DNA from 3 places in the Psychromonas sp. CNPT3 genome. Region 1 is predicted to be linked to each of the others. Evidence: predicted binding sites of a transcription regulator. Region 1 holds the regulator's gene; each other region holds the start of a gene.
The links. The regulator MetJ, encoded in region 1, represses methionine synthesis genes. The targets are predictions, from matches to a motif close to TAGACGTCTAGACGTCTA.
Positions count from the first base shown of each region.

Region 2: metN (methionine ABC transporter ATP-binding protein MetN) is a predicted target of MetJ. The motif match lies at 4,012-4,029, and genes of this name have one in related genera.
Region 3: metK (methionine adenosyltransferase) is a predicted target of MetJ. The motif match lies at 8,404-8,421, and genes of this name have one in related genera.

Region 1 covers NC_020802.1:94,670-105,097, forward strand. The annotation lists gene coaBC (bifunctional phosphopantothenoylcysteine decarboxylase/phosphopantothenate--cysteine ligase CoaBC) at 292-1,536, shown strand; gene dut (dUTP diphosphatase) at 1,533-1,988, shown strand; gene slmA (nucleoid occlusion factor SlmA) at 2,007-2,609, shown strand; gene mscS (small-conductance mechanosensitive channel MscS) at 2,624-3,526, shown strand; gene metJ (met regulon transcriptional regulator MetJ) at 3,800-4,054, opposite strand; gene PCNPT3_RS00455 (class I adenylate cyclase) at 4,190-6,682, opposite strand; gene ygfZ (tRNA-modifying protein YgfZ) at 6,826-7,800, opposite strand; gene PCNPT3_RS00465 (FAD assembly factor SdhE) at 7,930-8,181, shown strand; gene PCNPT3_RS00470 (protein YgfX) at 8,153-8,593, shown strand; gene nadB (L-aspartate oxidase) at 8,590-10,227, opposite strand; gene rpoE (RNA polymerase sigma factor RpoE) at 10,380-10,428, shown strand, end outside.
Region 2 covers NC_020802.1:1,765,930-1,776,357, forward strand. The annotation lists gene PCNPT3_RS07675 (hypothetical protein) at 1-144, opposite strand, end outside; gene tsaB (tRNA (adenosine(37)-N6)-threonylcarbamoyltransferase complex dimerization subunit type 1 TsaB) at 176-889, opposite strand; gene PCNPT3_RS07685 (ATP-dependent DNA helicase) at 910-2,832, opposite strand; gene PCNPT3_RS07690 (nitrous oxide-stimulated promoter family protein) at 2,909-3,292, shown strand; gene PCNPT3_RS07695 (hypothetical protein) at 3,269-3,523, opposite strand; gene metN (methionine ABC transporter ATP-binding protein MetN) at 4,072-5,106, shown strand; gene PCNPT3_RS07705 (methionine ABC transporter permease) at 5,096-5,782, shown strand; gene PCNPT3_RS07710 (MetQ/NlpA family lipoprotein) at 5,814-6,632, shown strand; gene rlmM (23S rRNA (cytidine(2498)-2'-O)-methyltransferase RlmM) at 6,873-7,973, opposite strand; gene PCNPT3_RS07720 (DUF423 domain-containing protein) at 7,967-8,383, opposite strand; gene kdsA (3-deoxy-8-phosphooctulonate synthase) at 8,364-9,212, opposite strand; gene PCNPT3_RS07730 (SirB1 family protein) at 9,223-10,080, opposite strand; gene PCNPT3_RS07735 (SirB2 family protein) at 10,082-10,428, opposite strand, start outside.
Region 3 covers NC_020802.1:424,703-435,130, reverse strand. The annotation lists gene purD (phosphoribosylamine--glycine ligase) at 1-995, opposite strand, end outside; gene purH (bifunctional phosphoribosylaminoimidazolecarboxamide formyltransferase/IMP cyclohydrolase) at 1,511-3,103, opposite strand; gene hemE (uroporphyrinogen decarboxylase) at 3,768-4,835, opposite strand; gene nudC (NAD(+) diphosphatase) at 4,884-5,702, opposite strand; gene rsd (sigma D regulator) at 5,841-6,314, shown strand; gene PCNPT3_RS01935 (DUF3802 family protein) at 6,365-6,736, opposite strand; gene PCNPT3_RS01930 (peptidoglycan DD-metalloendopeptidase family protein) at 6,960-8,261, opposite strand; gene metK (methionine adenosyltransferase) at 8,463-9,611, shown strand; gene PCNPT3_RS01920 (SprT family zinc-dependent metalloprotease) at 9,650-10,108, shown strand; gene PCNPT3_RS01915 (TrmH family RNA methyltransferase) at 10,088-10,428, opposite strand, start outside.

The DNA.
Region 1 (10,428 bases):
GCTGTTTTTAGCCTTAAAACAGCCATTATTAGATTATTTTTTAACGCTAATATAACGTTTTTTTTAAGAGTTCTGCTACCTTTAATTACGGCATTTATTTTCAATATAAATACGCGATAAAAAGGCGATTAAAAGATCAAATTAGATGTTTTTTTTCGCTTTTTTTTTGTTTTATTTAAAGTTCAACGTATTAAAATTGTAATGCATTATTTTAAATCTCTTTTATTTTGTCACATATTGAGAAAGGGGTTTGTGTTATTCTAGGCCTCCTTTTATTGACGAGTTTTGTTTATGTCTATTGCTACGCATTTGTTAGTGGGAAAAAAAATATTATTGGGAATTTCGGGAGGCATTGCCGCATATAAATGTGCAGAGCTGACGCGACGCCTAAAAGATCAAGGTGCTGATGTACGTGTGGTAATGACGAAATCTGCACAAGAATTTATTACACCACTGACGATGCAAGCGGTCTCAGGGCATATGGTCGCAACGTCCTTGTTAGATCCACAGGCACAGGCGGGAATGGGTCATATTGAATTAAGTAAATGGGCGGATATGATCTTGCTTGCTCCTGCAACGGCCAATTTAATCGCACGCCTACACAGTGGTTTTGCCGATGAGTTACTGACAACCCTCTGCTTAGCTTCTACGGCGCCAATTGTGATCGCACCTGCGATGAATATGAATATGTATTTAGCAGCAGCCACCCAATATAATTTAGAAATATTAGAAAAACGTCATTTTCTAATATGGGGTCCGGGTGAAGGGATACAAGCGTGTGGTGATATAGGCCCGGGTCGAATGCTAGATACGGATGACTTAGTGCAACGTGTCGTTGCCTTTTTTACGCCTCAAGAAAGTACCTTACAAGGTATTAATATTACTATTACGGCAGGCCCTACCCAAGAAGCATTAGATCCTGTGCGTTATATTAGCAATCATAGTTCAGGTAAAATGGGCTTTGCACTCGCTTCTGTGGCCGCCCAGTGGGGCGCAAATGTCACATTAATAAGTGGTCCTACACCTTTGCCAACGCCTCCAAAAGTACGCCGAGAAAAAATCATCAGCGCGCAACAGATGCTCACCGCGAGCCTTAATACATTAGGGCCGTGCGATATTTTTATTGGGTGCGCCGCGGTAGCTGATTATCGAGCAAAAGATATTTGTCAGCAAAAAATAAAAAAAACATCCCAAGATGAAGAGTTAACACTTTGCTTAGTGAAAAACCCTGATATTATCGCAAGCGTAGCTAAACATGAAAATCGACCTTATTGTGTCGGCTTCGCTGCAGAAACACAATCCCTAGAACAGTACGCTAAAGCGAAATTAAAAAGTAAAAACTTAGATTTAATCGCCGCTAATGACGTGGCGAAAGAGGGGCAAGGTTTCAATAGTGACCAAAATGCTCTAACGGTGTTTTCCAGTAGACAAAAGTTTGATATCAAGCTTGCTGATAAACAAGAAGTGGCTCGGCAGTTATTGAATATCATCGCAGAACAATATAAAAAAACCTTAACGCGAGAGCAAAAAAAATGAAACAGATCCAACTTAAAATACTTGATCCTCGTATTGGTCATGAATTTCCATTTCCTAAGCATGCAACGTCAGGCTCAGCGGGAGTGGATTTATGTGCCTGTATTGACGAGCCTTTAATCCTTGCACCAGGAGAAACAAAACTGATTGCAACGGGTATTGCTATCCATATTGCCGATCCCACTTTGGCCGCAACAATTTTACCACGTTCGGGTTTAGGTCATAAACATGGTATTGTGCTGGGTAATTTGGTTGGGCTGATTGATTCGGATTATCATGGCCCTTTAATGGTATCTTGTTGGAATCGGAGTCAGACATCTTTTACACTTGTACCGGGTGAGCGCCTTGCTCAATTAGTTTTTCTACCCGTAGTACAGGTCTCGTTTGATGTGGTAGAAAGCTTTACCCAGACAGACAGAGGTGAAGGTGGTTTTGGGCATACGGGTAAGCTATAACAGAGGGAATTGGTGAACATGGTTACAACAACAGTGAAAAAAAAGATAAATCGCAAGGATGACATTTTACGTGCCCTTGCTGAAATGCTGGAAGGGAAACCGGGACAACGTATTACGACTGCAAAGCTTGCAAAACAAGTGGGTGTATCTGAAGCTGCGCTATATCGGCACTTTCCAAGTAAAGCGCGCATGTTTGAAGGCTTAATCGATTTTATTGAATCAACTATTTTTACTCAGATCAATATTATTAAAGATCAACAAAAGCAAACCTTTACTCGTATTGAACACATTATGCATTTCTTATTGGGATTTGCAGAGCAAAATCCTGGTATCAGTCGCTTATTAACGGGGGATGCTCTCCAAGGTGAGAACGAACGTTTACAAGCGCGTATTGAACATGTTTTTCAAAAGTTAGAGTCTCAAATAAAACAGATTTTACGAGAAAAACCGATGTTAGATGGTGCTAAACTACAAATGGATGAAGCTGTATTAGCGAATATGTTATTGGCTTATGTAGAAGGGCGCATGCATCAATTTGTACGCAGTCAATTTAAACAAAAACCGACTCAAAACTTTAAAGTTCAGTGGTCATTCTTTTATAACCAACTAAAACAAAGCTAAATAAGGGTATAAATATGTCAGATGGGAAAATTGTAATAGAAGCGGTTGATGCAACAAAAGAGGTTGTAGTAGATAAACTTGTTGATGGCATCAATGTTGTAGATAAAAGTTTTGATTGGGTTAATAACAATCAAGGTTTATTAATTGAGTATGGATTTAATATTGTTGCCGCGATTGCCACTATTGTCATTGGTATGATGGCCGCGAGTATGATTTCTAATACGTTAAATAAAATCATGACTAAGCGTAAATTAGACAGCACGATCGTTGATTTTGTTGCACACATGGTGAAATATGTGATTGTCGCCTTTGTGGTGATTGCTGCATTAGGTCGTATCGGTGTACAAACTACGTCCTTCATTGCGATCATTGGTGCTGCAGGCTTAGCGATTGGTTTGGCATTACAAGGATCACTTTCAAACTTTGCATCCGGCGTGCTTATTATCATGTTACGTCCTTTTAAGGCTGGCGAATATATTGAAGCTGCGGGCGTTGCAGGTAGCGTTGAGTCAGTGCAAATTTTTGCAACCACATTGATAACAGTGGACAATAAATTTGTTGTTGTACCTAATTCAGCGATTTTAGGTGGCAACATTGTGAATTACTCTCGCAAGCCAACCCGCCGTATCGATCTTACGATTGGGGTTAGTTACAATGCGGATTTAGCGAAAACGAAAGCGGTATTAGAAGCCGTTGTTAAGGCTAATGAATTAATTTTAAAATCTCCACAACCACAAATAGCGGTTGCTGAGCTAGCAGATTCTAGTGTTAATTTAGTGGTTCGTCCTTGGGTAAAAAGTGGCGATTACTGGCCTGCACGCTTTGCGTTAATGGAAGCGATTAAAAATGCGTTAGATGAAGCTGAAATTGAGATCCCATATCCACAAATGGATGTGCATATGAATAAAGAAGATTAATATCTAATTTGTTTTTATTTTTAAAAAGCCCCTTGTTGCGCGTCAATAAGGGGCTTTTTTGTTATACCAAAGGAATTAATTAAGTTTTCATGTATTGCGCCGGAAAAATTAACACTATCAAGGCGTGAGTTGTAGGAGATAGTTGTTCTCACTTCAAAACTCACAACGCAGGGTTGTACTTAGGATGAAAAAGTATATGAGGGATTCTTTTTATATTGAAGAAAAAGCAGAAGAGGGAAATACAGAGGCCCCTGTGAGTAAAGAGGCTCTATCTTATACTTCTTTGTTTTTATCTAAATCGTCATCATCAGGCAAGGGTTGACCCGTATAAGCATGTAAAAAAGCTTCACAAAGCAATTCACTATTAGTGGCATGGCGTAAATTGTTAATTTGTCGACGCGTACGTTCATCAGTTAAAATTTGTAATACTTTGGTGGGGATAGAAACTGTGATCTTTTTTACTTGTTCACTTTTTTTCCCGTGCTCAGCATATGGGCTGATATATTCACCGTTCCAATCTTTAGACATGAAAATATCCTATTCACTTAAATCAATAATTTTAGAAGGGTATTTTAGCTGTTGTTGGTAATGATGGCAAATAGACTTCTAGAAGTCTGTGTCTGTTTTCGCTAAAATGTTACATATATACAATATATCAGTCTCTTATTGGTTTTTTATTGCCCCTTTAAAAGAGCGTAATGATAGTCCTTCTTGTGCTTCTAATTGAATATCATAAAATTGCGGTAAACTGAAGTTGATTGTATTGTTCGTATTATCACTTTGAGTGCGGTTCGATGCGTAAAAACGATTGACGCTTTTAACTAAATCATCTTTATTACCAGAGAAATGTTGAAATGTTTCTATTTCATTATCGACATTGGCAATGTAAACATTAAAACCATGTTCGTGATTTTCAAAAAAGAATTGGATCAAGCCTTCACTAAGATGTGATTCAATCATTTCTACGGTTTGTTCAAAATGTGTATTTCTTAAATTAATGGCACTAGAAGACACTTTTTTCTCAGAAATATGGCTGTAGATATCAACCGAGCTTTCTAAATGTTGTAGTGAAACGCCCGTACGCTCAAAGTAGAATCCAAATTTCTTGCCACCTGTCCATAATGTTTGTAATGATTTGCGCGAGGTAGTCGTTAGACGTAATTGTATAAATTCTTGTAGTTTCGTTAAAAAAGTATCGCTAAGTTGTTTTTTAAAGTGCCGACTGTAACTAAATATTTCTATTTTTTCAGGCTGTTTTGCATCTTGATGCATTTTCCCGAGCAAGGTGTTTAGTGCTTCAACAACGGAATAATTACTATTAAAGTGCAAGGTACGGACTTCGTTCCAAGAGTTTCGATAAATTAAATCGATACTACCGATCAAGCATTCATCATTGATGCCATAAGATAGTACATTGCCTATTTCGTCATTGTTACTTTCGGTGGTGTCTTGCCAATGCTGAGTTGGATCTTTTTCGACATTTAAAAATATAGCTAAGTGCTTGATTTCACACGGCTGGGTTAATGCTTTATTGGTTGCTTTTGCAATGCGCAAAGGGAATATTGAGTGCAGATCATCCATAAATTGGTTGAGTTTTGCATCCATAAGATCTGAGCCTTGATTATATAAATACAATTGTGTTTGTTTTTTATATAAACCATTAAAATGACACCAAGCAATTAATTTAGATAAATACTGGCTATGCATTAAAAGAGGCGTGTTGATTAAACTGTGGTTATCGAGAGAGCTGTTATACAAGTACCAACCGGGAGCATTATTACTTTTTCTGTTTTCGGGTACTTGAATAAAACTAAGATCAGGCTCGCTTAAATTATGTCTGCCATTGGCATTGATCAGATCTATTTTACCGGGAAGTTTTTCATGCGCGGCATAGAGTTTGCGAGATAATATCCCGAGATCTTCAACGCTGATGGATTCAGAGATATTATTACGACGTGCAAAGCTGTGTAATTTTCGATAACTTATCATTAAGGCATCAAGTAATACATTTTGCGCTTTTTCTACGGCGCACACTTTCCAATTAAGGTGGTTATCTAAATCAAGGATCTGATTTTCATCCCACTGCCACTGATTGATAAAGCGGTTTAATATGGTGCGTCGCCATGCTGTATTATTGTTATGGCAAGGTGTCGATAAATTTTCTTCGGTTTTAAGGTAAAAACAAGCCCTGACGACATCTAAACGTTTTAAGTCATCTATTTTTATCAAGTAATGTGTTACTTTTTCTAGCATTAAACAATACGGATCTAGTCTTTCGTCATAATGCGCTTGATTTTGAAAGCATCGTTTATATGACATGGCAACCAGTTCAGTATTTGGATATTCAGAAGAATAAGCTTCCATGAGAATGGTTTTTAAAACGGCTTTATAAGGTGTATCAATCCCTTTATAAAGTTGCCAAAGGGTTGCGCCAAAATACTCTTCTGCTGGTATACGGTAAAAGCCACCGAGATCGAGCCAATCATTTTCATTCAACTCTTTGTTTTTATATAGATTTTCTACGTATTCATTATAGTTTTTTTCGTGATCGATCGGAATAAGAGGCCATAATATACGTTTACCAGCGACGCGCAGAGCGGTGCGATAAAATTCATCTAGCAGCAACATATGCTGTGAAGAGCCACAAGAATCACTGTTCATTCCCGCATTATTTTTAACTCTAAACTTATTATCTGGAATTAAGAAAAAGTTTAATTCAACATTAAACGTCTCAGCCCATGCCGTGATCAAGGTTGCTTTTTCATTTAATAATTGAATGCGTCTGCTGTCAATTTGATGGGGATAACAGATCCATATATCAAAATCACTGTGTGAGCATTGGCCGATTGAAGAAGTACTTCCCATGGCATATAAGCCGAGAATGTCACAACTTTGAGACGTTTTGTAGAGTTTATCGACGTTTAAAAATTGTGAGAGAAGTTGAGTTTGTTTGGCAGTGATCTGGAATTGGCAAATGCCAATGGGTACATCGCTATTAATATAACCGGGTAAATTGACTTGGTTATAATGTAGTAAAATAGGAAAGGTTTGAAATACGTTGTACTCATTTTCGGTCATTAAGACTTGTGCAGATTGGATCCGTAAGCGATTAAATTGATCAGCTTTATCACGTAATCTTTTAATTTCAGGATTCAATCATTAGACCTATAGCGGTTGTATAAAGTGTGAGCATGATAACACTATTTGCAATGGCTGGGAAATAAGCTAAATATGCAGGATCTTTGGCCATGTTACTTATAAAGAGAGAAACATGGCCCTATACAACGAGACTTTGGTGTTTAATTATCTAATGGGTAAGGCAGGGCGACGAGATATAATGTAGATCCTTCAATTTCTTTTATTTGATATATATCATCAGCTTGGCTATCTTTTGGTAAAACGGCCAGCACCTCAATATGTGCATCGCCATATTGGCAAGCCGAAATCACACTACCGATACGCTTCCATTGATTATTAAGTAGAAGTTGCAGCGTATCACCCGCTTTAGGTGCACAACTTGCGTGCCCACTTAAAATAAATAACGCACGTTTATTCGCACCTCTATATTTAGCGCGTGCTATTGTTTCTTGACCAATATAACACCCTTTGGTGAAGCTTATGCCATCGAGCGCTTGAAGATTTAACATTTGCGGTATAAATTTTTCGCTGTTTATCTCTTCAATAAAAGCCATACCGGCTGCAATATTCATGGCATTCCATAAGCTATCGTCATGGTAGGTTGCTTTATCTTCTAATTGTTTCAAGAGCGCACTGCCTTGTTCCTTTTTAAGCACTAATAAATAGCGCAGAGAAGGGGTCAGTTGTTTACTTATATGCATACCATTAGGCAGTAATAGCCCAGATTTTGATATGTTTTCTGTTGTTAACTCTTGGCTAATGAAATCACTAGATTTTTCACCTAATAATGTAATCGCTTGATATTCACTATCTTTATGAATTTTTACTTTTGAAAACGCAGCGTATTTTTGTAAGGCGGTAAGTTGTTTTTCGGTTACTGAGCTAGGTTGTAGAAAAAGCACTCTGTCTTCTAATAAAATGACATGAAATAAACTACAGACTTTGCCTTGGGGTGTGCATTGTGCGGCTAATGTCTGTTCTCCTATCTTTAGGCTATTGATATCACAGGTTAATTGTCCCTGTAAAAACGAGATCCTATCCTCACCTTGTACTGCGATAACATCCCAGCTATCTAGGGGGCATATAACAAGATCAGCTAATTGACTAATATTATCTAATTGATTAAGTTTAAGCATTTGTGCCTCATATACTGTGATTATATCTTTTTATAATGGTATCGCTCACAAGGTGATTTGTCAGTACTTGTTGTTAATAAATTTTTGTTGCTATGATATATAGATATCTTATTTTAAAAGGCAATCAAAATGCAGGAAGAGATCAATAAATCACGTTTATTATGGGCTTGTCGTCGAGGTATGTTGGAGCTAGACGTTTTATTTATGCCCTTTGTTAAAGAAGCGTTTGATGATTTAAAATATTCGCAGCAACTTACTTTCCAACGCTTGTTAACGCATGAAGATCCGGATCTTTTTGCGTGGTTTATGGGCCATGATAAATGTGTCGACCCAGATCTTGCTGATATGATCCATGTCATCTTGCAGCGCGTTAAAGCATAACATAAGGGTACAGCCCTCGTTATATGCGGGGTGTTGTGTTTTTGGTCTGTACCTCTTAATCATTCTAGTGCTTATTAGTCATACAGACTTGTCTTGGTTTAATGTGCCATTATATTTGTTGTTGTTTTTATGGGCGTTGCAAGACGCCAAAAGGGTCGCACATCGTCATTATCAATTACAATTAAGTGATGATGGCGATTTAAAGATAAGAGATGAGCAAGGGATCGCGTGGGTTGGAAAAATTAAAACGTCTTCTTATTATAATCGTTTTTTCTTAGTGTTACATTTGCAGCCAAATAAGCATTTACTGCAAAAAAGAACCTCTTATTCAATATTGATTTATCGGGATGCGTTGAGCCCTCCCGAATATCATCTATTGGCGCGACTAATCAATAGTGAGCACCAAGTTTAAAGTGTTTCTTTTTCAACGGGGGTTAAAATGGTGGGTTTAGGATCCTTTAATAAATTAGGATGATCTAGATTGTAATGTAAGCCACGACTTTCTTTACGCGCGGTTGCACTACGGATGATAAGCTCAGCCACTTGTACTAAGTTTCTTAGTTCTAGTAAGTTATTACCCACTTTAAAGTTACTATAATACTCATTAATTTCTCGTTGCAACATTTGTACTCTGTGTTTGGCGCGCTCTAAGCGTTTATCAGTACGCACAATCCCCACGTAATCCCACATAAATAAACGCAGTTCATGCCAGTTATGTTGGATCACTACCTCTTCATCTGAGTTGGTTACTTGACTCTCATCCCAGATTGGAATGTTGACTTTTTTGCGTTTATTACAAAAAGTTAAGCGATTAATAATGTCTTTTGCACAAGCATGCGCATAAACAATACACTCTAAAAGTGAATTTGATGCCAGGCGATTTGCACCGTGTAATCCGGTATAAGTCACTTCACCAATGGCATATAAGCCATCGACATCTGTTTGACCATTATGATCGATCATAACACCACCACAAGTGTAGTGTGCCGCAGGGACAATTGGCATGGGTTGGTGAGCAATATCGATACCAAGTAATAAACAGCGACGATAAATAGTCGGGAAATGCTTCACAATAAATTCTTTGGGCTTATGGCTGATATCTAAATACATACAATCGGCGCCCAGACGTTTCATTTCAAAATCAATCGCACGAGCAACAATATCGCGAGGCGCAAGCTCTCCACGTTCATCGAAATCAGGCATAAACCGCGTGCCGTCAGGGCGTAGTAGTAAGGCACCTTCTCCGCGTAAAGCTTCGGTCAGTAAAAAGTTTTTTGCGTCCGCGTGAAATAAACAAGTGGGATGAAATTGATTAAATTCCATATTCGCGACGCGGCAACCACTACGCCATGCGAGCGCAATACCGTCGCCACTTGATACATCCGGATTACTGGTATATTGATATACTTTACTTGCACCGCCTGTTGCTAGTGCAACAAAACTTGCTTGGATAGTTTCAACGCACTCCGCAGAGCGGTTCCAAACATAGGCACCTAGCACTCGGTTTGCAGGTAGTTTTAATTTACGACTGGTGATCAGGTCAATGGCGTTGTAGCCTTCCATTAAGGTAATGTTTTTATGTTCTTTTACTGCGCTCAGCAGTGTATTTTCTACTTCTTTACCGGTCGCGTCTGCGCTGTGTAATATACGGCGATGTGAATGTCCGCCTTCTTTAGTGAGGTGATATTGCGTTTTACCGTTCGCATCGACTTCGGTATCAAATTCTACACCGGTATCAATAAGCCATTCGATACTTTCTTTGGCATTACTAAGCGTAAATCGCACTGCGTCTTCATCACATAAACCTGCGCCCGCAATTAAAGTGTCATTAACATGGTGATCCACTTTATCTGTTTCAGAAAAAACAGCCGCTATACCGCCTTGTGCATAATAGGTAGAGCCTTCTGCTAGCTTACCTTTACTTAAGACGTTAACTTTTGCGTGTTTAGCTAATTTTAATGCAAGTGATAATCCCGCTGCACCCGCACCAATGATAAGAACATCACAATGATGTTGTTGATCTATTCTGGGTTTACTTTTATTCATGACACTATATGCTCTGCATGGAAGGAAATATGAACAGGTAGTTTATCTAAAAATTCATTTATTTAAAAATGGTTTGGAACTTTCTTTTATAATTCGGGTCATAATAGTGAATGCCAAATTAGGCTCACATCAATAATAGGTAGAGAAGCTCGATGAGTGAGCGTGATTTAGATCTTCAATTAATCCAGCGAATTCAAGGTG
Region 2 (10,428 bases), 1.4 Mb from region 1:
AACCATTGAAAACGTTGCAGAAGGGGTTTTTTTAGCAACAGGCGCAAGCTCGCTCTGCATCGCAGGCGTGGCTTTTTTTACGTCATGACTAGGCTGCGACTTTAGCGGTTTAAACAGCGTCGTTGTCGGATTAATTACGTTCATTGCGTCGCGCCCCCTATTGGCCTATCTCGTTTTATTCTCTACCGGGTAGTTTTTTCCACGTGACTTTATCACGAAGATAAACCGGTAATGCATTTTCTGGTAACTGCGTTTCCTGCATCTCAATGCCTTTTTCAACTTGCTTTAACATATAGCGAGCGGAGGGAAATTCAATATCCAGTATTTTTAAATTTGAAAAATAGGTCTCTAATTCAGGATAAGCTTGCCACCCCGTACCCACTCTGCAAATATGTGTCTCTAAGCTTAATGTTAGCGCACCTAAATCTGACGGTTTGATCACTTGTTCAACATCAACCAATGTCATTAATTCGCCATCATATTTGTAATGACCAAAATAAACTTCTCCCATGCGCGCATCGATAGCAGCATAGACTTCCGTTATTTGTTCAACATCATAGGCTTGCTGCGCCATCGCTTGTAGTGTTGATACGCCCAACATCTTTTTATCTATACCGAATGCTAAACCTTGTGCAATACTGATGCCAATTCTCACGCCGGTAAAACTACCTGGGCCACGTCCATAAGCAATGACGTCAATGTCACTTAACGCGACGTTTGCTTGGGTCAATATCAATTCAATGGTCGGCAATATTTTACGTGTATGTTCACGTGGTGCGAGCATAAAATGATCGCTAATTATCTTTTCATTTTCATTTTTAATAAGTAATGCAACTGAGCATGCTTCTGTTGATGTATCAACACATAACACTTTTAATGTTTTAGTCATATTTAACCTGTTTCTTCTTTTTAATCTATATTTTTTAAAAAATCAATCGCATTTTGTAGCGTACGTGTACGTGGCATCGCGGGTAAACTATTTAGAAACAGATCCCCATATTTTCGCGTCACTAAACGATTATCACACACAATTAATACACCTTTATCTTGCTCAGCGCGAATAAGACGGCCAATCCCCTGCTTAAAGGCTATCACCGCTTGCGGTAGTTGCACATCAAAAAAGGGATCTTTACCTTTTAATAACGCATCTTCAATACGGGCTTTTAATAAGGGCTCTTCAGGAGAGCTAAACGGCAGTTTATCAATGATCACGCACGATAACGTTTGCCCGCGAACATCCACACCTTCCCAAAAACTACTGGTCGCAACCAGTAAGGCATTACCATGCTCAACAAACTCCTTTAATAAGGCTTGTTTGCTTTTTTCGCCTTGTAATAATACAGGCAAAGTTAAGGTTTGTCGAAACCCTATCGCCAGCTGATTCATCATGGCATGACTCGTACAAAGAAAGAAACACCGACCTTTACTGGCCCTTATCACCGGGGAGAGTTCATCTACAAGAATATTGGCTAAACCTGGCGTTCCCGGCTCAGGGAATAAGCGAGGCACCACAAATAATGTTTGCTCCGCATAATTAAACGGGCTATTTAATTGCAGTGCTTTACTCTTTTGTAAACCCAACAAATCCATAAAATGGTGGAATTTTCCTTGCACGGAAAGAGTGGCCGACGTGAAAATCCACGCTGCATTTTTTTTCTCACATTCTTCCTGAAAACGTTTCGCCACACTAAGAGGCGTAATATTTAAGGTGACATGCTGCGCAGAGCAATCAAACCAATAGCTAAAACCGCTGCTATTGACTTCATTTAACTTTTTAAATAATAGCGTGAACGTCGCTAAACGTTCAAAACAATGATCTAATAACTCACTTTTTCCAAGACGCTCTAATAACACCGAATTTAAAAACTGCATCACCTGTAATAAGCGTTGAACATGTAATTGCATGACCCGTTGTTTGGATTTTTCTCGCCAACTTCCGGTGCCTTTATCCATCGCAAACGCAAGGCGAAAATCAAGCGCTGAAACACGTAATTGGTCAGCGGCTTTCGCCATCTGTTTAGCTTCTCGTAGCTCCATGCGATACACAAAATCAATATCTTTGGCTAAATCGATTAATTGACGCGTGGAGAGAGACTCTCCAAAATAGACGCTGGCGATATCGGGTAATTGATGCGCTTCATCAAAAATATACACGCTTGCCTCAGGAATAAGCTCCCCAAAACCGGTCTCTTTGACCGCAAGATCTGCAAAGAAAAGATGGTGATTTATCACCAATAAATCAGCCTGCATCGCTTTTTTTCTGGCATTAACAATAAAGCAATCATCAAAACATGGGCACTCTCGCCCAAGGCAATTATCATTGTTGCTGGTAATAGCAGATAATATAAACGCATCTTCTGCTAAAAAATCAATTTCAGAGATATCGCCCATTTTGGTTTTAAGCGACCAATTTTTTATTTTAACTAAGGTTATCTGTAAGGCTTTCTCTTTTCGTTGGCTCTCTAATATAAAACGATTAAAGCGTTCTCGGCAAAGATAGTTACTGCGCCCTTTTAATAAGCTTACCGAGCCAGTAAATCCCGTAGTTTCTATTAAAAGCGGTAAATCTTTTAAATATAACTGCTCTTGTAGGGCTTTACTGCCTGTTGATATGATAATAGAGGCGTCATTGTTTTTATTATATGAGAGTAAGGCAGGCGCAAGGTAGGCAAAGGTCTTTCCGGTACCGGTTTCAGCCTCGACCAATAATTGTTCTTTTTTATCAATAGCGCAGACAACAGCTTCCGCCATTTCTACTTGCGCGTCACGTGTAATATAATGCGTTAATTTTTTACTGAGAGGACCACGTGTTGAAAAAAAAGATGAAATCAATTTATATCGCTCTTGCTGGACTAATAATTAGCTGTATTCTACGTGAGTTAATACAAATTAATAAGAAGAATATACGATGATAAAATTGCCCGGTAGATTAGGTGTTGAATTTAAAACGATACGTGCGATGGTTAATATTTATTGTCACAACAAACACCCGGCAAAAGAGACGTGTGCAGAGTGCCAAGCCTTTTTAAGCTATGCGAACGAAAAGTTAGATAGATGCCCCTACGGGCAAAATAAACCCACCTGTAATAAATGCCCTATTCATTGTTATAAAAAAGAGCAACGCGAGCAGGCGCGCACTATCATGCGCTATGCAGGCCCGAGAATGTTGCTTTGGCACCCTATTTTAGCGTTTAAGCATTTACACGCAGAAAAGCATCCTATTCCCCAAAAAATACCCGAAAAAGCATCACATCGTCATCTGCGAAAATTAAACCGACACATCGACACTTGAACCTTTGTTTTCATCTTTCGCGTTGCTTTGCTGCTCGCTTGACTCAGTCTCTTGCTTTACATTTATCTTTTTTAACAAATGCACGCTTTCGGCCACATCTTCAGGTGAACTATTGTTCTCCTGTTTTGAGGCTTTATATTTTTTCATTTTATGATTAACTAATTTTTCCCCATTTATTGATTTAAAAACCGCGGGGGGCTGAATAAATTGAGTGATTAAATGCTGACTCATAAAACCTCCTTTTAAAAATTTATCGGCTGTTTCCATTATTACTTGATGCGTTATACATAAATATAAGGCTGATATTCAAAAAAAGAGACAATAATAATTATCAATTCAAATAATAAAAGACGATAGCCTCTGCTCAAATCGATAAAAATATGACGAATAAGTAACCTTCAAAAGTATATGTACTATTATATCTCAACTAGCGATGAGTTTTCATCTGCCACTTGTGCCGATAACGACGCAAACCCTCTCTACACATAGGTTGTTGCTTTTTTATTGCAGTTAAATGGCCGTGTAATTTAAGCATCGCGATCTATTTTTCTCATCTATAAAATAAAGTGCGATACAAAACAAATAAACACTATTAAATGTTTATTTAGTACTCTCTGTGGGTGCTGCGTAGATAAGCTCAGTTTATTCTGTGTATGAAAACAAATAAGGTACTCTTTACTTTTACCTCGCTTACTTAGATCACAGTTTAACTATTGACTTAGCCGTCTAGATGTCTTAATGTCTATTCAAGTACCTATAAATAATTTTTAGAGTAGATAATGATAAAAATTCAAAACGTAAATAAAATATTTTATCAAGGGGAAAAACAGATCCCAGCCTTGCAAGATATTAATCTAAATATTGCACAGGGAAGCATTTTTGGTGTGATCGGCGCATCGGGTGCAGGGAAAAGTACCTTGATCCGTTGTGTTAATCTATTAGAGCGCCCCACGACAGGTGCTGTGATTGTTGATGGTATCGATTTAACAACGCTATCGGCTCGCGATCTTACTTTGGCGCGTCGTAAAATTGGTATGATTTTCCAACACTTTAATTTACTGTCATCTCGCAGTGTTTTTGCCAATATCGCCTTACCGCTGGAACTCGCAGGGGTCGATAAAAAAAGCATACAACTCAAAGTAAATACCTTACTCGATCTTGTTGGCTTAACCGATAAGAAAGACACCTACCCTGCTAATTTAAGTGGTGGACAAAAACAACGTGTGGCGATTGCGCGCGCATTGGCATCAGATCCTAAAGTCTTGTTGTGTGACGAAGCCACCAGTGCCCTTGATCCTGCCAGTACACTTTCTATTTTAAACTTACTGCGCAAAATAAATAAAACATTAAACCTGACCATTTTACTGATCACCCATGAAATGGCCGTTGTTAAAGGGATCTGTAGCGAAGTCGCTATTATTGGTGATGGAAAATTGGTTGAGAGTGGCAAGGTGGGTGATATTTTTGCGCATCCCAAAACTGAATTAGCCCGAGACTTTATACGCTCTACTCTCGATTTAACCATTCCAGAAGATTACCAAGCGCGTTTACATGCAAGCCCTGTGCAAAATAGTTACCCTCTTTTACGTTTAGAGTTTACGGGCAACTCCGTAGATGCGCCGATAATAAGCCAATTAGCAAGAAAATTTAATATTGATATCAGCATATTAAGCTCAAACATGGATTATGTCGGTGGATTAAAATTTGGCTTAATGCTGGCTGAAGTCTTCGGTAGCCCAGAGGCAACCAAAGAAGCAATTACCTTTTTAAAAGAGCAAAAAATAGAAGTCGAGGTGTTAGGATATGTCGTTTAATTTAATTATACAATGGTGGGAAAATAACACCCGCATGATACAACTGTTAATAGAGGCCCTCGGACAAACCTTAAATATGGTGTTCTCTTCAGGCCTTATCGGTTTTGCTATCGGCATTCCCTTAGGCGTTCTTCTGCACATAAGCAAAAAAAATGGCTTACTTGAAAACAGCATTTTAAATAGAGTTTTAGGCATTGTTGTTAATATTGGGCGCTCTATTCCTTTTATTATTTTGTTAGTGGCTATTATTCCCTTTACTCGGTTTATCGTGGGTAGCTCCATTGGCACAGCTGCCGCCATCGTCCCCTTAACCATTGGCGCGATCCCTTTTATTGCCCGTCTTGTCGAAGGTGCCTTATTAGAAGTTCCGAACGGTTTAGTTGAAGCGGCCCAAGCAATGGGCGCATCCCCGTTGCAAATTATCATTAAAGTATTATTGCCAGAAGCACTACCGGGCATTATTAATGCGGGTATTATCACCTTAGTTACACTCGTTGGTTACTCTGCAATGGCAGGTACCGTCGGTGGCGGTGGCTTAGGCGATGTCGGTATTCGTTATGGTTATCAGCGTTTTGATGGCACGGTTATGTTTATCACCGTCGTCATGCTGGTTATCTTAGTTCAAATAATTCAATCGATTGGCGATCATCTTGTTAAACGCGTAGATCATCGTTAAACACTCTTAGTTAATACAAAAGGAACATCATATGACATTAAACATTAAACACATTTTAAGCGTTGTCGGTCTGGCCTCATGCATTGCCTTAACCGGATGTAACGATAAAAAAGAAGAAGTGGTTGATAATAATAAGATAAATGTTGCAGTTATTGCAGGCTCTGAGGCGCAAGTTGCTGAAATTGCAGCAAAAGTGGCTAAAGAGAAATATGGCTTAGAAGTAAACCTTATTACTTTTTCAGATTATATCACGCCCAATGCGGCCCTTGATGAAGGCTCTGTTGATATCAATGTCTTTCAACATAAGCCTTATTTAGATCAACAAATTAAAGATCGTGATTATAAATTTAGTATTGCTGGCAATACCTTTGTATACCCGATTGCAGGCTATTCAAATACCATAAAATCATTAGATCAACTTGAAGATGGTGCACAAGTGGCAGTACCAAGTGATCCAACAAACTTAGGCCGCTCATTGATTTTACTTGAGCAACAAGGTCTTATTCGCTTAAAAGATGGTAGTGATTTAAGTGCGACGGTTCTCGATATTGTTGAGAATCCTAAAAACTTAAAAATAGTAGAGCTTGAAGCCGCCCAACTACCACGTTCACTCGATGATGTTGCGCTCGCTATTATCAATACCACTTACGCAAGTAGCATTAATCTTTCACCCGAAAAAGATGGTTTATTTGTTGAAGATAAAAAATCACCTTATGTTAACTTGATAGTGGCACGTACCGACAATGTTAACGCCGTCAACGTACAAACGTTTGTTAAGGCATATCAATCTGAAGAGGTGTACCAAGGTGCCCTTAAAATCTTTAAAAATGGTGTGGTAAAAGGCTGGTAATAAAAGTTTAATTTAGAAACACACACAAAAAAGCCAGTGTTTAACACTGGCTTTTTATTAGTTCATCATAAGGGAAGGTTATACCAAAGGAATTAATATAGCTTCCATGTATTGCGCAGGAAAAATTAACACTAGCAAGGCGTGAGTTGTAGGAGATAGTTGTTCTCACTTCAAAACTCACAACGCAGGTAGGGATAATTTCAACAAGCAAGACGGGTAACCTTTTTAGTTCCTTTGGTATTATTCATCTGGCCCTACTTTTTTGCCCCATACATTACCTAACACACTAATGTGGACAGTGATCTCTTCTCTATCATGATACAAATGTTTCGCTTGTAACTGATATTGAAGGCCTGCTTCTTCAAGCTGGTCGGTGATCAATTTAATATCTTGTTGCGCTTCTTGGTAACGCTTTTTCATCGGTAGCTTTAAGTTAAAGATTGTTTCTTTACACCAGCCTTCAACCAACCATTTTGCTATTAATTGTGCCACCCGCTTAGGTTTCTCAATCATATCGCAAACTAACCAATAAATATTTTTACGATCAGGTTCAAATTTAAAACCGTCTTCCATATAATGGGTGACTTGCCCACTGTCCATTAATGCTTGCGCCATAGCACCATTATCAACACAGCTTACAAACATACCTTGACGTACTAATTGATAAGTCCAGCCTCCAGGACAAGCGCCTAAATCAACCGCACGCATACCCGATGTAAAGCGCTCTTCACGCTCTTCTGCTGTTAAAAAAGTATGCACTGCTTCTTCGAGTTTCAATGTAGAGCGGCTCGGCGCTTCACTTGGGAAACGTAAGCGCATAATGCCCATATATTGCTCATTACGGTTACCCACTAAAGAATAACCAATATAAGCTGATTGATTATCTAAAAAGCATAAGTGATAACATATTTTTTTACGGTTTTCTTTGGCAGTTAAGCTCTTTTGTTTTTTTAATGCTTGGCGTAATGGCACGGTAAATTTACGACAAAAAGTCAGTAGAGGTTTTGTTTCGTCCCCTTCTGGCGTTTCTACGTATAAATCCCCTCCCATCGGTAAATCGCGCGTCACCTCTAAAATAGGCGTGATACGATCTTCAAGCGGTAAGTCTTTAATTAACGTTTTTATCACGATCATTTGACGAGCAAAAATCAACTGTGAATAATCAAGACCGTTAGCAAGCTCTAAAACATCTTCTGGGTTATAACATTGATAAAATACATAGCCACTCTGGCGTTGCGTTTTAATAAACCCAAAAACATCAAGTGCACTTGCTTTATCTTGAACTTCATTCGCACAATCATTTTCGAAACCGGGACGACAATATAATAAAATACCTAACATTTTTTACTCTTTGTAATAAAAGATAAGGCGGCAAATAACCACGCACAAATCAATAATAGCCCACCAAGTGGGGTTATCATGGCAACGATTTTTGTTCCCATCAACACATATAAATATAAACTACCACTAAAAAAACAGACGCCTAAGAGTAATGATATTTGACTGAGCAATAAATAACGACTCGGCATCAATAAATTTAACGTTGAAACCATCAATAATAGCAGCGCATGTATTAACTGATAATTCACGGCTAACTGAAAGTAATCGACTTGCTGCAAACTTGCCCAAGTCGATAAACCATGGTTTGCATAAGCGCCAAGTGCGACGCCCGTCGCCCCCAGCATGCTTGCCATAAATAGAAAAAATCGATTCGATTTCGTCATTTTAAGATTATTCGGTATCGATAGCATCTAGACTTTTCGCTAATTCATCCATTTGCTTCATTTGCGTTAGGAAAGGTTTTAACTTGTCTAAGGCTAATGCACAAGGACCATCACATTTTGCATTGCTTGGATCCGGATGTGATTCTAAAAATAATCCTGCAATACCTTGTGACATACCGGCAAGCCCTAATTGTACCACTTGGCTACGACGACCATCCGCACTGTCACTACGCGCACCCGGTTTTTGTAGTGAATGTGTTACATCAAAAATAACCGGATATCCGGTTTCTTTCATAGTGCTAAAGCCCAGCATATCAACCACTAGATTGTTATAACCAAAACAACTACCACGCTCACATAAAATAATTTTATCATTACCCGCTTCTTTAAATTTAGTAATGATATGTGCCATTTCGTGCGGTGCTAAAAATTGTGCTTTTTTAACGTTGATCACAGCATTCGTTGATGCCATCGCTTGTACCAGATCCGTTTGACGGCTTAAAAAAGCGGGCAATTGAATCACATCAACCACTTCGGCAACAGCAGCTGCTTGATGAGGTTCATGCACATCTGTGATGATCGGCACATTAAACGTTTTTTTGATCTCTTCAAAAATACGTAAACCTTCTTCAAGGCCCGGACCACGGTAACTATTGATAGAAGAGCGATTTGCTTTATCAAAAGACGCTTTAAATACATAAGGGATGTTTAAAGCACTGGTCACTTCAACGTACTTTTCAACCATACGCATGGCTAAATCACGAGACTCTAATACATTCATGCCACCAAATAAAACAAATGGCAGATCATTAGCAACATCAATATTGCCGACTTTAATTATTTTTTGCTGTTTCATTACGCTCTCTCTAATGGATAACTTGCTCTTTAACACTCATATATTGGATCTGTTTTTTTAATATCTTCACCAAGGGATCTTGTGGATGCTTTTGGATAAAAAATTCAAAATCATCACAAGCTAAGCTTAAACAATTTAATTGTTGGAATAAAAAACCACGATCTCGCACTTCATAAGCATCGTCAGGATCCAGTCTTAATATGATATCACTGCACACTAAAGCCAATTCAACACTCTCTGCCTGTACGTAAGCCGCTTTTAAGACATGAATATAACGCTTAATAACATTCTCATTACTGTCGAGTTTTAACATGTCTAAATTCAATCGTGCATGATCACCTAATTGGCCACGCACTTTTAACTCTAATTGATTCCAACTCGGCAATTCACCGGTAAAGGGATCAAGATAAACGAGCTCATCTTCAAGATGGATAGCCACAATAAAGCCACTTGGGAAACATATTCCTTGGGCTTTAAAACCACAACGCTCTAAAATATCAAGCAGTAAAATACCTAAACTGATAGGGATCCCTTTTCGACGTTCAAATACCTGTGATAACAATGCGTTTTCGACCTTATAAAAGGCTCTCCAATCACCTTGGTAATCTAATTGCTGATAAAGGATCTCTAATAACGCCACTAATTTGCTTTTATCTGCTGCGTTAAACACTTTTAATTTAGATTCAATAACAATTTGCTGCAGACGTAAACTAGCGTTGAAAGCATCAACATCGAGTCCGTTTATCTCAGCTTCTATCTTAAGGGCTGCATGTAATAAAGAATGCGTTTCAAACTCAAAGTCGGCATTCATCACTTGCGTCACGTCTTGCAACGTCTCTAAACTGCTTTCATTATTTTGCTCTGCCACTTTAACCTACCAATAATATCGCTTGTTTCATGGTTACTAAATACACAATATATGCCAACCACCCAAATGCACCGACAAAAGACAGCCACTGTATTGGGCGACTCTTTTGTGCATTTAACGCTCGGTTGACCATAAATAAATACGCTACAAATGCAATTAGTTTTTCTAACAGCCAATATCCAGAGCTCACAAAAGGATCTATTTGTAATAACCAAGCTAAGATAAGACCAAATGCTAAAACCGTTAAATGCGTATGTAATAATATTTTTTTGAAAATGGCTTTTTGCGCATTTTTATGCCCACGTTGTAGCCAGATAAAGTTAACGATAAAAAAGATCACCGCAATTA
Region 3 (10,428 bases), 330 kb from region 1:
ACAGCTGCGCGCTCATCAAACTGTGCTTGCATGCCCTCTAACTCACCATTGACTCCCGCCAAACATAAGGCCACTAGATCAGATTGCATGCGCAATAAGATAGGCTGCGTTTCCGGATCGCCAAAACGGCAATTATATTCAATGACTTTTGGGGTGCCATCAGCTTGGATCATTAATCCTGCATACAGAAAACCGCTATAAGGATTTCCTTCTGCTGCCATACCCTCAACAGTAGGATAAATAACCGTCTGCATAATGCGTTGATGCATTTCAGGCGTTACCACGGGTGCGGGTGAATAAGCGCCCATTCCGCCTGTATTTGGCCCTGTATCACCGGCGCCAACACGTTTATGATCTTGACTTGTTGCCATCGCCACCACATTTTTACCATCGACAAGGACAATAAAAGAGGCTTCTTCACCCTCTAAAAATTCTTCAATGACCACGCGGTGCCCCGCTTCACCAAAAGCATTTCCAGCCAGCATATCTTGCACAGCGTTTTCAGCTTCCGCTAAAGTAAGCGCTACAATCACGCCTTTTCCGGCAGCCAGACCATCGGCTTTAATAACAATCGGCGCTCCCTGTTCACGCACATAGGCTAAAGCAGGCGCAACCTCAGTGAAGTTCTTGTAATATGCGCTTGGGATGTTATGTCTGGCTAAAAAGTCTTTACTAAACGCTTTTGAGCCCTCTAATTGCGCAGCTGCCTTTGTTGGACCAAAACAGGCGAGGCCAGCCTCGGTAAAAGCATCAACAATGCCCATCACTAAGGGGCCTTCTGGGCCAACGATCGTTAACTCAATTTTATTTTTTAAGGCAAATTCTATTAACGCGGGAATATCTTCAACGTCAATCGCTACATTAGTCACTTTATTTTCTTGTGCACTTCCCGCATTACCTGGGGTGACAAAAACATTTTTTACTTGTGTATTTTGTGCCACTTTCCAAGCTAGCGCATGCTCTCTACCACCACTACCAATAATTAATATATTCATTTAACACCCTTTACTGATATCACTGTCTAATACCAATAGAATTAATGAAGAGATCATGTATTACGCAGAAAAAATTAGCACTAGCAAGGCGTGAGTTGCAGGAGATAGTTACTCTCACTTCAAAACTCACAACGCGGGTAGGGATAATTTAAACAAGCAGACTGATCACTTTTTTTAGTTCCCTTGGTATAGCCATCTATTGGAAAATATAATAAACCTATGTTATCTCAAAATGTTTATCTGGCTTGCTGATAGCAAAGGAATTAATTAAGTTTTCATGTATTGCGCAGGAAAAATTAATACTAGCAAGGCATGAATTGTAGGAGATAGTTGTTCTCACTTCAAAACTCACAACGCTACTAAGGATAATTTCAACAAGCAAGACTGATCACCTTTTTAGTTCTTTTGGTATGAGTTAGTCTCTTGAAATATTATGGGTATAAACTTTATCTTTTAAAGATGCGAGCAAACTAAATATTATGCCGACTCGCATTTTTTATTAAAAAATCAAAATATTAATGACGGAAGTGGCGCATATCCGTAAACACCATCGCCATATTATGCTCATCGGCAGCAGCGATGATCTCTGCATCACGAATAGAGCCACCCGGTTGAATAACACAAGATATCCCTGCGTCAGCGGCTGCATCGATACCGTCTCTAAAGGGGAAAAATGCATCAGAGGCCATCACTGAGCCTGCGACTTCTAAATTTTCATCGCTGGCTTTAATGCCTGCAATTTTGGCACTGTAAACGCGGCTCATCTGCCCCGCTCCCACACCAATTGTTGCATTTTTCTTCACGTATACGATGGCATTAGATTTGACGTATTTAGCAACTTTCCAGCTAAATAAAAGATCAGAGAACTCTTCTTCTGTCGGTTGGCGTTTAGAGACAACACGTAAATCAGCGCGTTCAACCATACCTTGATCGCGTTGTTGTACGAGCAAACCACCATTAACACGTTTAAAGTCAAAGTCAGGTGCTGTTTCACCCCATTGACCACATTCTAACAAGCGTAGATTTTTCTTGGCTGCTACTATTTTTAGTGCTTCTGGACTTACTTTAGGGGCGATAATCACTTCAACAAACTGTCGCGATACAATCGCTTCTGCAGTCTCTGCATCTAATTCGCGGTTAAAAGCAATAATACCGCCAAAGGCTGAGGTAGGATCGGTTTTATAGGCGCCTTCATAAGCCTCTAAAATAGAGCCTGCCATCGCAACACCACAAGGGTTAGCATGTTTGACTATCACACAAGCGGGCTCGATAAATTCTTTAACACAAGATAAGGCAGCATCTGTATCTGCAATATTATTATACGATAACGCCTTGCCTTGTAATTGTGTTGCCGTTGCAACACACGCATCTTGCAAGTCATGCTCTATATAAAAAGCAGCTTTTTGATGTGAATTTTCACCATAGCGCATATCTTGTTTTTTCTTGAATTGCATATTGAATGTGCGTGGGAAAATAGACTCTGCATCACCCTCTTTATTGTCACCGTAACTCGGTACCATGCTTCCAAAATAATTAGCAATCATGCCATCATATTGTGCACAATGCTCATAAGCTGCGATCGCCAAGTCAAAACGGGTGCGATACACTAAACCACCTGAGTTCTTATCCATTTCTTGCAGAACGCGTGCATAATCACTGGCATTAACAATCACTGTCACGTCTTTATGATTTTTAGCAGCAGCACGAAGCATCGTTGGTCCACCAATATCTATATTTTCAATGGCATCTTCTAATGTGCAATTTGGATCTGCCACTGTGGCTGCAAATGGGTAAAGATTAACCACTACCATATCGATCGCATCAATTGCATTTTCACGCATAATTGCTTCGTCAATACCACGGCGCGCTAAAATACCACCATGAATTTTTGGGTGCAGTGTTTTTACACGCCCATCCATCATTTCAGGGTATCCAGTATAGTCGGAGACTTCCGTTACTTTAATTCCATTATCATGAAGAAGCTGACAAGTGCCTCCTGTTGATAAGATAGCAACGCCTCTCTCCGTTAATTCGCGCGCAAACTCGATGATCCCAGTTTTATCCGAAACACTAATTATCACTCGTTTTATAGGTTGGCTATTTTCCATTTTCTTACACATTCCTCGGTTAAATCGATCTCGAGCAACAACCCAAAAAGGGCTGCTTTGAACTCATGTAATACAGATATTAATATTCAAACCGCAACACAACAGCAAAGCATGACAATCTCAATGAAGCACGTTTAAGGTTGCTTGAGGTTGCGCGCACATTCTACCTGAAAAAACGTTAAAAATTGAGCAGTTTTAATAAAAAAAGAAAATATTCCAATAATTACCCTCTCTATTTATAGCGAAGCGATAAGGTAATAAAAACATTAAAATCATAAACTAACAGAAGATATATAGTTCCATGACACTTCAAAGTACAAATTAAGCAAGCCAAATTAGGCCGATCTTCACGCATAACATTATAACATGCGATGCTTTAATTGAGGCTTTACGAGGGGGGATATAGTTCATGTCGCTAGCTCTTTAGACGCAGCTCTAATAGCCAACATCAAAAAAGAGAAGTAAACATTATAGAGCTGTCTTAAATGGCTATCAGCGCCAGAGACGGTAGTTGTATTTGAGCTAACATGAGCATCTCAGTAAAACGACGCTTGAACCTCATAGCCTAAAAAAATAGCGAGCATTTGCTCGCTATTTTCGATGACGATAGATACGCACCCGTCTCTGCTTTTTATATTAATAAAAGAGAGAAGAGGCGCCGCCGTTAATTAGTGTGATATGGCGCACTTAATTCATGGACGGCATCCACAAATATTTTGGCGTTTTCAGGTGGAACATCTTGATGAATACCATGGCCTAAATTAAAGATATGGCCAACACCGTTACCGTAACCTTTTAGGATCGTATCAACTTCTTGACGAATACGAGATCCGGACGCGTATAAAATAGAAGGATCCATATTGCCTTGTAAGGCCACTTTATCACCCACACGCGCTTTGGCCGTTGCAATATCTATCGTCCAATCTAAACCAATACAATCACAACCCGTCGCAGCTATCTTCTCTAACCACTGCCCGCCATTTTTAGTAAATAACGTAACAGGTATTTTTTGACCCGCATACGTGCGATGTAATCCATCCACTATTTTATGCATGTATTGCAATGAAAACAGCTCATAATCACGAGGAGATAACACCCCACCCCAAGTATCAAAAATCATCACCGATTGCACGCCGGCTTCAATTTGAGCATTTAAGTATTGGATCACACTGTCTGCCAGTTTATCCAATAATGCATGTAAAATAGCAGGATCAGCAAATGCCATTTTTTTAATTTTAGTAAAGGCTTTTGATGTGCCACCTTCAACCATGTAAGTTGCGAGTGTCCACGGGCTACCTGAAAATCCGATAAGAGGGACAGAACCATCTAGCTCTTGACGAATACGGCGCACTGCATTCATTACATATTGTAATTCACCTTCAGGATCAGGCATGATCAAATTATCGACATCTTTTTTACAACTGATCGGACGTTCAAATTTTGGACCTTCACCGGTTTCAAAATAAAGCCCAAGACCCATTGCATCCGGGATAGTTAAAATATCTGAGAATAAGATAGCAGCATCAAGATCAAATCGACGTAAGGGTTGCATGGTCACTTCACACGCTAAATCTGCATTACGGCAAAGCGACATAAAGTCCCCTGCTTGTGCGCGGAGCGCTTTATACTCAGGTAAATAGCGCCCTGCTTGGCGCATCATCCATACCGGCGTTTTATCTACTTCTTGCTTTAATAAAGCGCGAATATAACGATCATTCTTTAATTCTGTCATGCTTTTTTTATCCCATCGATTCGATTTGTGCATATGCTAACTTAAATATTAAAAAGAGTCACACTCTGCCAATACTTGGTTAATTAATTCTCTTGCAACCGTGCCTTTATTTGGCAAAGCAGGTAGATTATCTATGGCGTACCAAGCTGCGCTATATATTTCATCTTCATCAACGCAAATCTCACCAGAATCATGATCCGCGATATACGCCATCATCAAGGAGTGTGGAAACGGCCAAGGCTGACTGCGTACATAACGAATATTTTTTACCTTAATACCAACTTCTTCATAAACTTCGCGTTGCAGGCACTCTTCGAGAGTTTCACCGGCTTCCACGAATCCAGCTAACACGGTATATATTTCTTCATTACTTTGATAATGGCGTTGATGTAAGGCCAGTAATATCTCTTTATCTTTGCGAATTGCGACAATAATACAAGGTGAAATACGCGGGTAACAACGATGCGCGCAGGCGCTACAATGACAAGCAATTTCCCATTCCACACGTTGCATCTTTTCACCACACTGCCCGCAGTACTGATGCGTTTGATAAAACAATGCAACTTGTAAAGCCCGCCCCAGCATATTAAATAACGTCTCATCAATTTTACCGAGTAAAATACGGGCATTTTGGTAGCTACCACATTTAAACGTACTGGCATCAGATGCGACTATCAAATAGCAAGGATGGGACTGATACTCACCAATCTTTATTTTAGAACGGAGCATCGAGGCCGGTAAAGACAATTCAGTTGCATCGCCATAAGGAATAGACTCATCTAACTCTTGCAAAATTATTTTTTTATGCGCGATAATAAACCACCACGCCTTATTTTTTGCACCCATTACATTTAATGCATCGCTCATTTATGATCCTTCTGGTTAATGATTTTGCTTAGCTCACAGTTATACATCAATATCCCCCTTAAACTCAAATTCAAGTTGACGACTTCACTTTTTTTATATAGTTTTGATATAAATAAAAACAATAATACTGGAGATGACATGTTACGTAACATTGAAAAAGTAAAAGCAGAATGGGGTGGGACACTGAACGTTATAGATGGTTGGCTTGCAAACCGTCAACAATTGGTTGTTTTATATTGTAAGCTTGTCGGTACCTCTACTGAGCAACAAAAAAAACAAGAACTGCCTAGCCAAAAAGAAATAACAAATTTTTGTCAAACCCTATTGGATTATACATCAACAGGTCATTTTGGTATTTATGAACAAATTATCTTGCAATGTAAGCTCGATGGAGAACAAAATCTTAAAATTGCACAAGAGCTATATTCTCGCATCACCACCACCACGGATACCGCCCTTAATTTTAATGACAAATATGCTGAGAATGCAACTGAAATAGCATTACTCGACTTTGATGACGACTTATCAGAACTCGGTCAAAAAATGGAAGAGCGCTTTGAACGAGAAGATCAACTTCTCGAAGTTTTAATGTTACATAACACCCTTGTATAATAATGATGCGATGTAAAAGAGAATAATCTATATTATTCTCTTTTACATTATCACTCTATATTTTTTTGTAACTTAAGCGCACTTAATATAGCGGCTTCTGAATCTAAACTGTTTTTTATTAATAAAAAATATTCAACAATAAATTCAACCTGTTGCTCGCTGGCAAGTTGCCCCCAAGCACGTCCCAAAATCTGCTCTAAATCGTCAATAAACTGATCTCCTTCAGCAACAACATCTAAACGATCTTGCTTACTTAAATTCACTTGTTGCGCGCAAAATACCTGCAATAAATCGACGACCTGAGTTTCTACCACTTCCGCCACCATAATATCTGCACGAGGGCCACTGTTGGTTTCAAAAAGGTTTAAATTATCTGCAAAATAACCTATACATGCATCGTATGCATCACTACCTAATAACATTTTATATTCCTTTATATTTCATTAAATAGAGGCTTTATTAGTTTATATACCATGTTACCTCATATGCGACCTCAGGTTCTCCTAAGACGCTTATAAGGCAATATTTGAGCGCGTGTTAGCGATTATCATGGGTATAAGATAAAGCTTCTTCTCCTGCACACTAATCTTGTCCTCTTTGCACATAAATAGAGACGCTTAAATATAGTGTGATCCTTATTAAAAATCAGGCTTCCTTGATCTCATTTAGAAAACCATCGCGACGCTTATTAAATGCTTTTTTATCTTTTCTAAGTACACTCTTAGATAAAGGTAGATTTACTTTCATCGCATTAACAGCGCGACCATTAATATGAAATTCATAATGCAAATGAGGCCCTGTTGAGCGCCCAGTATTACCCGACTTGGCAATTAAATCGCCCATCTCTACACGCTGACCTCTGCGTACTAATATTTTACTTAAGTGTAAAAAACGCGTGGTATATTTACGGCTGTTTTTAATAACGATATAATTTCCTGCAGCCGGGTGATAACCCGCACGTAAGACAATGCCGTCACCGATAGAATAGACCCTTGTCCCTACTACAACTGCAAAATCAGTCCCTAAATGCGGGCTCACTCTTTTCGTAATAGGATGTAAACGTCTTAGATTAAAAGGTGAACTAATACGTGGGTGTCCATTAACGGGTAGTCGTCGATAGGCTTTACTCAAACCTAGACCATCTTCATCATAATAACGACCATCTTCACTTAAAAAGGCAGTGTAGGTTTTAGATCGTGTTTTAATCAATACCGCTAATACTTCACTGTCAAAACTGTATGTGCCATCAATATAATTTTTTGCGACTAAAACTTTAAAACTATCACCGGCACGAAGTTGTCGATTAAAATTGATTTTTTCTTCGAGCGCATTTGAAATTTGCTGTATTTGACCCGCCGATAAACCTGCGTGTTTAGCATTAATGTAGAAACTGCCAGAAATAATGCCTTTATATAAACTGTGTGACCAAACGCCTTTCTTTGTTTCTAATAATGAAACATATTCGTCACCTTTAAGCGTGAAAGTCAGTGTACTGGCTCTATCAATGATAACTTTTAATACTAATAATTTATTTTCAGCATTCATTAACATTTTTAATTTTTGTCCAGGCAATAGATTACCTAAACGTAAATATTTTTGATCCACATCGAGCAATTCTTGCAATAACGCAGCAGAGAGGCCTTCTCGCTGAAATATTTCACTGACGGTATCGCCAGCTACAATTTCAACATCTACTTTTCTATCACCCTCTTTATTTGCAAAACGCATACCAAATTCATCTGCTATCGCTGATAGTGGCTCAACGGATGCACTATTACCATGCTCTGAAGATAATGTTAAAATACGTTTAATATGTTTAGATTTTTGCTGTTGACTCGGTAAAAAGGCGATCACCAATAAAAACACAAACAATAAAATCAAGGCAAAAAAATGTTTTCTGGGGAGGTTATTAATAAACTGAAAAAAGGCTTCTATTTGTATACGCAAGGAAATCTCCACAATAAAATTCGGGATAAAGAACTAAAGCGCTAAAGTATATATTATTTTATTTAAAATTCTAAACAAAATAAATTCAATTAAGCTTTGCGCTATAATTATAAGGTGTTTTTTTTATCTAACAGATGTACTATAGCCGTCTAGATGTAAGAACATCTAAATCTATTTTAGTTCACTATTCGAGGAGTTCACATGTCACGTGACTTATTCACTTCAGAGTCTGTATCTGAAGGCCATCCAGATAAAATCGCCGATCAAATTTCTGATGCGGTATTGGATGCAATTTTAAAACAAGATAAAAAAGCGCGCGTAGCATGTGAAACTTACGTCAAAACAGGTATGGTTATGGTCGGTGGCGAAATCACCACGGATGCATGGGTTGATATCGAAGAAATCACCCGCAAGACCATACGTGACATCGGTTACACCAGTTCAGAAATGGGCTTTGATGCCGATTCTTGCGCGGTCTTAAATGTAATAGGTAAACAATCTCCGGATATCAACCAAGGTGTGGATCGTGATGATCCCTATGAGCAAGGTGCGGGCGATCAAGGTTTAATGTTCGGTTATGCCACTAATGAAACTGAAGTGTACATGCCAGCTCCTATTACTTATGCACATCGCTTAGTAAAGCAGCAAGCTGAAGTACGTAAAAGTGGCAAGCTAGGCTGGTTACGTCCCGATGCAAAAAGCCAAGTTACTTTTGCTTATGAAAATGGCGTAATTGTTGGAATTGATGCAGTTGTACTTTCAACGCAACATTCTGAAGATATCGCCCATAAAGATCTTGTTGAAGCCGTCATGGAAGAGATCATCAAACCCGTATTACCTGCTGAATTGCTATCCAAGCACACTAAATACTTCATTAATCCTACCGGTCGTTTTGTTATCGGTGGCCCTGTTGGCGATTGTGGCTTAACGGGTCGTAAAATCATTGTTGATACCTACGGTGGCACAGCGCGTCACGGTGGTGGTGCATTCTCTGGTAAAGATCCTTCTAAAGTGGATCGTAGTGCGGCTTATGCTGCACGTTATGTTGCTAAAAACTTAGTGGCAGCTGGCCTTGCTGATCGTTGTGAGATCCAAATCTCTTATGCGATTGGTGTTGCGGAGCCGACATCTATCAGTGTTGAAACTTTCGGCACAGAAAAGGTAAGTAAAGATCTTATTATTGAGCTTATCCGTAAACATTTTGATCTACGCCCTTACGGTCTGATTAAAATGTTAGATCTTATCCAGCCAATTTATCTATCTACCGCTGCATACGGTCACTTTGGCCGTGAAGAGTTCCCTTGGGAAGCTTTAGATAAAGTAGAAACATTAAAATCTGACGCATTCTAATTTAAAGAATGCCCACAGAAGAAGATAAAAAAGCACTTATGCATAAAGGTGAAGATTGTTTCATCGAAGCTGAGTGCTTTTTTGATCGCCCTTTTAAACGCCCGATCTACCAATTTGATCAACGAGGTAAAGCCGCAGCGACAGCCCATCTACAACGTAATATGATCCGTTTTAATCCGATCTTATACCGCCAAAATAAAAATGAGTTTATTCACCAAATTGTAGCGCATGAAGTCGCGCACCTTATTACTTTTGCCGTTTATGGAAAAGTGCGACCGCATGGTAAAGAGTGGCAAAAAATAATGCGCAGTGTTTTTTCGCTCCAAGCAAAAACGACACATTCTCTTAATATTGAAGATGTACAAGGGAAGTTGTTTTTATATCATTGCTTATGCACAGAGCACAAATTAACCGTGCGCCGGCATAATAAAATATTAAAAGGCAGTCAATATCATTGCCGAAAGTGTCAAAGTAAATTAACGCTTAAAGTTATCTAAAATTATCCCTGTTGCCATGGCGACATTTAACGACTCGGCGGCGCCAAAATTAGGGATCGTGATCTTATCTGAGATTAAATGTTCAAGCTCATCAGAAATACCATGCGACTCACTGCCCATCACAATAAAAGCACTTTTAGGGAGCGCGCATTGGTGTAAATTACTGCCCTCAAGATAAGCACCAAAAATAGGTTTCTCCTGAATGGCTAAATACTCAACGAGAGGCGTGTGACTTACATTAATACGCGCAAAAGATCCCATGCTAGCGGCAATCACTTTCGGGTTATAAAAATCGGCACAATCTGGACTACATACTATAT